DNA from 2 places in the Streptomyces sp. NPDC048419 genome. Region 2 is predicted to be linked to the other one. Evidence: riboswitches for the same ligand, from Rfam matches in the RefSeq annotation. Region 2 holds a riboswitch; the other holds the start of a gene.
What was found. Region 2 has a riboswitch for cyclic di-AMP ahead of ACGFYN_RS27660 (transglycosylase family protein). Riboswitches for the same ligand answer to the same signal wherever they lie in the genome.
Positions count from the first base shown of each region.

Region 1: linked by a shared signal. The riboswitch ahead of ACGFYN_RS03450 (M23 family metallopeptidase) and the one ahead of ACGFYN_RS27660 (transglycosylase family protein) in region 2 are both predicted to bind cyclic di-AMP.

Region 1 covers NZ_JBICXT010000001.1:795,260-799,462, forward strand. Annotated here, with positions in the region: gene ACGFYN_RS03440 (HPr family phosphocarrier protein) at 84-365, shown strand; gene ACGFYN_RS03445 (GntR family transcriptional regulator) at 528-1,223, opposite strand; gene ACGFYN_RS03450 (M23 family metallopeptidase) at 1,413-2,189, opposite strand; cyclic di-AMP (ydaO/yuaA leader) riboswitch at 2,202-2,365, opposite strand; gene ACGFYN_RS03455 (M16 family metallopeptidase) at 2,556-3,944, opposite strand; gene ACGFYN_RS03460 (M16 family metallopeptidase) at 3,941-4,203, opposite strand, start outside.
Region 2 covers NZ_JBICXT010000014.1:150,900-155,102, forward strand. Annotated here, with positions in the region: gene ACGFYN_RS27650 (cytochrome P450) at 1-323, opposite strand, end outside; gene ACGFYN_RS27655 (transglycosylase family protein) at 530-1,501, shown strand; cyclic di-AMP (ydaO/yuaA leader) riboswitch at 1,697-1,866, shown strand; gene ACGFYN_RS27660 (transglycosylase family protein) at 1,870-2,547, shown strand; gene eno (phosphopyruvate hydratase) at 2,855-4,141, shown strand.

The sequences.
Region 1 (4,203 bases), on a different contig from region 2:
ACGGAGCGAAGGACCGCTCCGGACATGCTTCACGTTGTGGGAAACTGGTCTAGACAACCCTGAACACCGAAGGGCAGCATCACATGGCTGAGCGCCGCGTCAACGTCGGCTGGGCCGAGGGCCTCCACGCCCGCCCCGCTTCCATCTTCGTCCGGGCCGCCACGGCCGCAGGTATCCCGGTGACGATCGCCAAGGCCGACGGCAACGCCGTCAACGCGGCCTCCATGCTGGCCGTCCTGGGCCTCGGCGCCCAGGGTGGCGAGGAGATCGTCCTCGCCTCCGGCGCCGAGGGCGCCGACGCGGCCCTCGACCGACTGGCGAAGCTGGTCTCCGAAGGCCTCGAGGAACTCCCCGAGACCGTCTGATCACGGCACCACCGAAGGGCTCGTCCGAATTACCGGGCGAGCCCTTCGCATTTCCTCCGCAAGGGAGGCAGAAATTCCGATCAACACCAGTGGAATTCCCGGCCGCGGGCAGCGGAAACAACCCCCCGGCCAATTCCGCCCTCTTTGTATACGGCGCGCATGTTAATGCCGCGGGCCCGTCACGTTTACGGCATGTTGCGAGGTCCTCACACGGTCGGTGCGACCGCCGCCGAGGGCGAACCGCGGCCGGTGCACCGCACCGGAGCGCTCGGCGTGCAGGGTCGTGACCGCACGCGCGCGCTCGCTGTCGCCGCGGGCCACGGCGTCGACGATCGCGCCGTGCTCCGCCCAGGACTCCACGGGGCTGGCGGGCGCCTCCACGGCGTACATCCAGGCGATCTTGTGCCGCAGCTGGGTCAGCATCGAGGTCAGCGCGGGACTGCCGGAGGCCTGGGCGAGCGTCTCGTGGAACCAGCCCTCCAGGGAGCGCAGATCCTCGCTGTTGCCGCGCCTGGCCCGCTCCTGCCCCAGCCTGACCAGGCCGCGCAGGACCTTGAGATGGGCCTCGGTGCGCCGCTGCGCGGCACGGGAGGCGGCGAGCGGCTCCAGGAGCACGCGCATCTCCAGCAGGTCGGCGGCCTCCTGCTCGTTGGGTTCCGCCACGCACGCGCCCGCGTGCCGCCGGGTCACCACGAAGCCCTCCGCCTCCAGGGTGCGCAGCGCCTCACGCACGGGGACGCGCGAGACGCCGTAGCGGCGGGCGAGTAGTTCCTCGGTGAGCCGGCCGCCGCGCTCGTAGACACCCGCGACGATGTCGTCCCGGATCGCCGTGCACACCGAGTGCGCCGGAATACGCATGACGGACCTCCGACTTAATCCCCGCGAAACGCCGATGATTGACGTGCGTTCCGGTGACTCTATTGCACCGGGCCGGAATTTCCGACGGCGGTCCGGAATCCATGCATATTTTTTGGACACGGGGCCGGTGAAACACCGAAAGGCCCCGGCTCGGGAGCCGGGGCCTCGGGGAGATCGCGCGGTGGTGCGTCAGACGTCGACGCCGTGCGAGCGCAGGTAGGCGACGGGGTCGATGTCCGAGCCGTACTCGGGCGTCGTGCGGGCCTCGAAGTGCAGGTGCGGTCCGGTGGTGTTGCCGGTGGAACCGGAGAGACCTATCTGCTGCCCCGGGGTGACCGTCTGGCCCACCGAGACACCGATGGACGACAGGTGGCCGTACTGGGTGTACGTGCCGTCGTGCATCTTGATGACAATCTGGTTGCCGTAGGCGCCGCCCCAGCCGGTCTGGACGACGGTGCCGGCACCGACGGCGTGGACGGTCGTGCCGCTGGCGGCGTGGAAGTCGATGCCCGTGTGGCTGCCGGAGGACCACAGGGAGCCGCCGGTCTTGTAGCCCGTCGAGACGTACGAGTTCGATATCGGGGCGACGAAGCCGTTCAGGCGCCTGCGCTCGGCGGCACGGGCAGCGCGCTGCTTGGCCTCGTGCTCCGCCTTGGCCTTCGCGGCGGCCTTCAGACGCGCGGCCTCCTCGGCGGCCTTCTTGCGGGCGGCCTCCTCGGCGGCGTTCTTCTGGGCCTCGGCCTGGGCGTCGATCTTCGCTGCGATCGTGTTGCCGATGGTGATGACGGGGTTGAGGCCGGTCTGCTCGACGGAGTTCTCGGCAGAGTTCTCCGCGGCGAACGAGGGGGCGGCGAGACCGCCGACGATGCCGGTGGTGGCGAGGGCCGCGACGCCGGCCGCCTGGACGGTGCCGCGCTTGATCCTGCTGGGACGACGGTGCTTCCCGGTGGCGCAGATGAACGCCATGAACTGGCTGGTCCTTTCCTTCCCTCTCGCCTACCGGGTTAGCTGACGGGTTCGGAGCAGGAAGGTCTCCTACGGACCCCCTCGCTTGCGCGCGGGCGTCCGATTCACCCCAGGGACTGCGGTGGGTCCCCGGCTCCCCTGGCTTGCGCCGTACGGGGACTCGGCGATGACTGTCCGGTGCCGCGGGCGCGGCGCACTGCCTGACGAACAGCCCGGACGACGCTAGGCAGAGCGGTCTTCAATTCCCAAACGGAACTCGGCTTTTGTAGCGCATCCCACAGGGCAGACAGGCAACTCTCCCTCAATTCGGACATACAAGGGCCCTGGTGACTCATCGGTCACCAGGGCCCTCACGCGCGCGTGTCCCTACTCCGCGGACACCACGGTGACTTCGCCGATGCCCAGAGCCTCGACGGGCTCCTTGATCTGGGCCGCGTCACCGACGAGGACCGTCACCAGGCGGTCCATCGGGAAGGCGTTCACGGCGGCCGCGGTGGCCTCCACCGTGCCGGTGGCGGCGAGCTGCTGATACAGCGTCGCCTGGTAGTCGTCCGGCAGGTGCTGCTCGACCTGGTCGGCCAGCGTGCTCGCCACGGCCGCGGCGGTCTCGTACTTGAGCGGCGCCACCCCGACGAGGTTCTGCACGGCGACGTCACGCTCGGCGTCGGTCAGGCCGCCCTCGGCCAGCGTGCGCAGCACCGCCCACAGATCCCCGAGCGCCGGGCCCGTGTTGGGCGTGTCGACGGAGCCGCTGATGGCGAGCATCGCTGCGCCCGTGCCGTCCGGGGCGGACCTGAGGACCTGGCCGAACGCGCGCACACCGTAGGTGTAGCCCTTCTCCTCGCGCAGGACGCGGTCCAGGCGGGAGGTGAGGGTGCCACCCAGGCAGTACGTGCCGAGCACCTGCGCGGGCCAGACGCGGTCGTGCCGGTCGGCGCCGACGCGGCCGATGAGCAACTGGGTCTGGACGGCGCCGGGGCGGTCCACGATGACCACGCGCCCGGTGTCGTCGGCGGTCACCGGCGGTACCGGACGGGGCTCGGCCGGGGTGCCCGTCCAGGCGCCCAGGGTGTCCCCGAGCAGGGCGTCCAGGTCGATGCCGGTCAGGTCGCCGACGACCACGGTGGTGGCGGTGGCGGGCCGGACATGGCGGTCGTAGAAGGCGCGTACGGCCGCGGCGTCGATCTTCTCGACCGTCTCCTCGGTGCCCTGGCGCGGTCGCGACATGCGCGAAGTCGCCGGGAACAGCTCCTTGGAGAGTTCCTTGGCGGCACGGCGGGAGGGGTTGGCCAGCTCGTGCGGGATCTCGTCCAGACGGTTGCGGACCAGCCGCTCCACCTCGCTGTCGGCGAACGCGGGCGCCCTGAGGGCGTCGGACATCAGACCGAGCGCCTTGGCCAGGCGGGAGACCGGGACTTCGAGGCTCAGACGGACGCCCGGGTGATCGGCGTGCGCGTCGAGGGTGGCGCCGCAGCGCTCCAGCTCGGCGGCGAACTCCTCGGCGGAGTGCTTGTCGGTGCCCTCCGAGAAGGCCCGCGCCATGATCGTGGCGACGCCCTCGACGGCGGCCGGCTCGGCCTCCAGGGGCGCGTCCAGGGACACCTCCACCGCGACGACCTGCTGGCCGGGGCGGTGGCAGCGCAGAACGGTCATGCCGTTGCCGAGCGCGCCGCGCTCGGGGGCCGGGAACGCCCAGGGCCTGGCCTCGCCGGCCTGGGGCTGCGGGTGGAACTCCATCGTGGCGAGCTCGCTCACTTGGCCGCCTCCTCGTTGTCGTCGCCGGCCTCGACCGTGGCCTCGGCCTCGGGGTCTTCTGGGGGATTCGCGTCCTGGGCGGCCTCGGCCGAGACGGGCTCGTAGACGAGCACCGCGCGGTTGTCGGGGCGCAGGCGGGCCTTGGCGACCTCCTGGACCTCCTCGGGCGTCACCTCCAGGACGCGCTGCACGGCGGTCAGGGCGAGCTGCGGGTCGCCGAACAGGACGGCGAACCGGCACAGTTCGTCGGCGCGGCCCG
Region 2 (4,203 bases):
GAGACGAGACGGCGCAGCCGGGTGTGGTCCGGCGGGTCGATGTTGAGCAGATGCGTCATCAGGTTGGCACTGCGCTCGCCCGGGATGCCGGTCCTGCTCTTGCCCTGCGCGTCCTCGGCGTGATGGTCGGGGTTCTTCGACAGCCGCCCGTCCGCGAGCGCCTGACGTGCGTCGGCGTAGCGGGTGACCAGCCAGGCCTCGACCCCGCTGGGCAGCTTCGTCCGGTGGACGGGGGCGTGCTCGCGCAGCCAGGCGTAGGCCGGATACGGGTCCGAGGCGAATTCCCAGGTGAAGAGTTCGGGGGCGGGGTTCGGGACGTTCACAGCACGACCGTATCGGCACCGGCCGGTGGCCGGACCACCGCGCGGAACCGGTCAAAGATGACACGCTTTCAACTATGTGATCTTCACGTGATCTACGCGGCATTAACTTGTGACAAGTGATCGTCAGCCGATACGTTCACCCACCAGTGCGCTGTGCCGATCACCATGCGCCGCGCCGGTCAATGCTGTCTCCGAAAGGCCCTTGCATGCTCTCCGGGAACGGTCGACACCGTCGCCCCCGCCAGGCTCCCGCCCTCATCGTCGCGGCCGGTGTGACCGGCTCCGCGATCGCCATCCCGCTCCTCGCCGCCTCCGGCGCGAGCGCCGCCGACGGCGGCAGCACGTGGGACAAGGTGGCGCAGTGCGAGACCGGCGGAGCCTGGAGCCAGGACAACGGCAACGGCCGCTACGGCGGCCTTCAGCTGACCCAGGACGACTGGGACAGGTACGGCGGTCTCGACTACGCCACCCGGCCCGACCTGGCCAGCCGCAACCAGCAGATCGCCGTCGCCCAGAAGGTCCTGGCGGACCAGGGCGTGGGCGCGTTCCACACCTGCGGGCTGACCACCGGGCTGAGCAAGGACTCGGACTCGGCGGACATCGACACCGGTGTGCTGGACGGCGGTTCCGATTCGTCCGACTCCTCCGGGACGTCCGGTTCCCTCGGTCTGTCCAACTCCTCGGGCAACTCGTCCGATGAGTCCTCTTCGTCGGATTCGTCTGGCGACTCGTCCGCGGACGAGTCCTCGAGCCCGTCCCCGTCGGCCTCCACCGACAAGACGGACAACTCCACCGAATCCGATGCATCCGCCTCGCCGTCCAAGTCTCCGCCCCATCGCGCCCCGAGCGCCTCGCAGGGGAGTGACAGCTCACCCACAGACCGGGCGAAGAGGGACGAGTCGGACAACTCCGAGCAGTCGGCGGGCTCTTGGAGCCTGGTCGACACCGGTGCGCTCGGCGGCGGCCGTCACCGTGGCGCGAGCGCCGACGAGGTGAAGGCCGACAGCCGGACGGGCGACACCTACACGGTCCACGCCGGCGACACTCTCGCGTCCATCGCCGACTCCCGTGACGTCAGCGGCGGATGGCGTGCGCTGTACGCCGAGAACAAGAAGGCCATCGGCGCCGACCCGAACCAGATCGTGGCCGGTCAGACCCTGCGACTCGGTAGCGAATAGGGCGAAAACCAACGGGAGTTCACGTCACACTTCGCTCGGTAATGTCCGGTTTGGTGAAAGTGTGGGATGAGTCTCAGAAGCCCTGATCGTCTTTGAATTTCCGCGGACCGCGTGTCTACGGTCTTCACCGCTCGTCAACACGAGCCCCGTCTGCCGCAACGCCGAATCCTGCCAGCGGCCGCACGGGAACAGTCGTCGCGTCAAGCGCCGTAGGCAGGAGCGGGGGACCCAAGGTAAGTGCCCCACCGGGAAGTTGCCGGTGGCGGCTTGGGGTGTAGCCGTGCCGAGCGAGAGCGAGGCGCGACCGGGCAACTCAACCGGCCCGAACCCGACAGCTCACCTCGCAGGCGTCGGTGAGGGGATCAACCATGCTGTTTTCCGGTCAGGGCAAGCACCGTCGTCCTTCCAAGGCCACCCGGGTCGCCGCGTTCGCCGGCATCACCGGTGTCGCCATCGCCGCCCCGCTGATGGCGGCCGGCAACGCCTCGGCCGCCACCGCCTCCGAGTGGGACAAGGTCGCCCAGTGCGAGTCCGGCGGCAACTGGTCCATCAACACCGGCAACGGCTACTACGGCGGTCTGCAGTTCTCCGCCTCCACCTGGGCCGCGTACGGCGGCACCGCCTACGCCCCGCAGGCCAACCAGGCCTCCAAGTCGGCGCAGATAGCCGTCGCCGAGAAGGTTCTCGCCGCGCAGGGCAAGGGTGCCTGGCCGGTCTGCGGCACGGGCCTGTCCGGCGCCGCCTACAACGGTGCCGCCGCCTCGAAGCCGAGCACCACCACCCACTCCGACTCGCAGGCCGCCTCCCGCTCCTCCGAGCGTCCGGCCGCGAAGTCGCAGAAGAGCCAGAAGACCGTCACCACCCCGACCGGCAAGAAGGTCAAGAAGGGCGACGGCGAGTACAAGGTCGTCAAGGGTGACACCCTGAGCACCATCGCCACGAAGCACCACGTCGCCGGTGGCTGGTCGAAGCTGTTCAAGCTGAACAAGGACATCGTCCAGAACGCCGACCTCATCTACCCGGGCCAGCAGCTGCACCTCAAGTGACAGCGGGCCGGTAGCCGGACCCCAGCGCCCTGACAGCCGTGTCCTCCAGCATGGAGGACACGTGAGGGTCCGCCCCCGTCCCCACGGTCTCCCCGCCTCGGTGCGTGTTCCCCCGTACGCACCGGGGCGGGGCTTTTTGTGCCCCGCGCGCGTGCTTCCGCGCCGGTTTTTGTTCCGTTCGGAAACAATTTACTCTCGGTTCTGCTCAAGGGGTGGGCGACCGGCTGGCCGATCGGCCTCGGGCGGTTAGGCTCGTCTCGCAGCGCCACCGCGCTACTGCCGTAGTCGCGTCACATCCATGAAGGAGATGCTCGTGCCGTCCATCGACGTCGTCGTAGCCCGGGAAATCCTGGACTCCCGAGGCAACCCCACGGTCGAGGTCGAGGTCGGCCTCGACGACGGCAGCACGGGTCGTGCCGCCGTCCCGTCCGGCGCCTCCACGGGTGCCTTCGAGGCCATCGAGCTCCGCGACGGCGACCCCAACCGCTACCAGGGCAAGGGCGTCGAGAAGGCCGTCCTCGCCGTGATCGAGCAGATCGGCCCGGAGCTGGTCGGCTACGACGCCACCGAGCAGCGCCTGATCGACCAGGCGATGTTCGACCTGGACGCCACCGACAACAAGGGCTCGCTCGGCGCCAACGCCATCCTCGGCGTCTCCCTCGCCGTGGCCCACGCCGCCTCCGAGGCCAGCGACCTGCCGCTCTTCCGCTACCTGGGCGGCCCGAACGCGCACCTGCTGCCGGTGCCGATGATGAACATCCTGAACGGTGGGTCGCACGCCGACTCGAACGTCGACATCCAGGAGTTCATGATCGCCCCGATCGGCGCGGAGTCCTTCTCCGAGGCGCTGCGCTGGGGCACCGAGGTCTACCACACCCTCAAGAAGGTGCTGAAGAGCAAGGGCCTGGCCACCGGCCTCGGCGACGAGGGCGGCTTCGCCCCGAACCTCGGCTCCAACCGCGAGGCCCTCGACCTCATCCTCGAGGCCATCAAGGAAGCCGGTTACGCCCCCGGCGAGCAGATCGCCCTCGCGCTCGACGTCGCCGCCTCCGAGTTCTACAAGGACGGCAAGTACCTCTTCGAGGGCAAGGAGCGCTCCGCCGCCGAGATGACGGAGTACTACGAGGAGCTCGTCGCGGCCTACCCGCTCGTCTCCGTCGAGGACCCGCTGTTCGAGGACGACTGGGCCGGCTGGAAGGTCCTCACGGACAAGCTCGGCGACAAGGTCCAGATCGTCGGCGACGACCTGTTCGTCACCAACCCGGAGCGCCTGGCCCGCGGCATCGACGACGGCGCCGCCAACGCGCTGCTCGTCAAGGTCAACCAGATCGGCTCGCTGACCGAGACCCTGGACGCCGTCGAGCTGGCCCAGCGCAACGGCTTCAAGTGCATGATGTCCCACCGCTCCGGCGAGACCGAGGACGTCACCATCGCCGACCTCGCGGTCGCCACCAACTGCGGCCAGATCAAGACCGGCGCCCCGGCCCGCTCCGAGCGCGTCGCCAAGTACAACCAGCTGCTGCGCATCGAGGAGATCCTGGACGACGCCGCGGTGTACGCCGGCCGCAGCGCCTTCCCCCGCTTCAAGGGCTGACCAACCTCCGGGCCTGACCAACTTCGAGGGCCCTTCGTGGTCAAGCCCGAGCCAGTCGTACG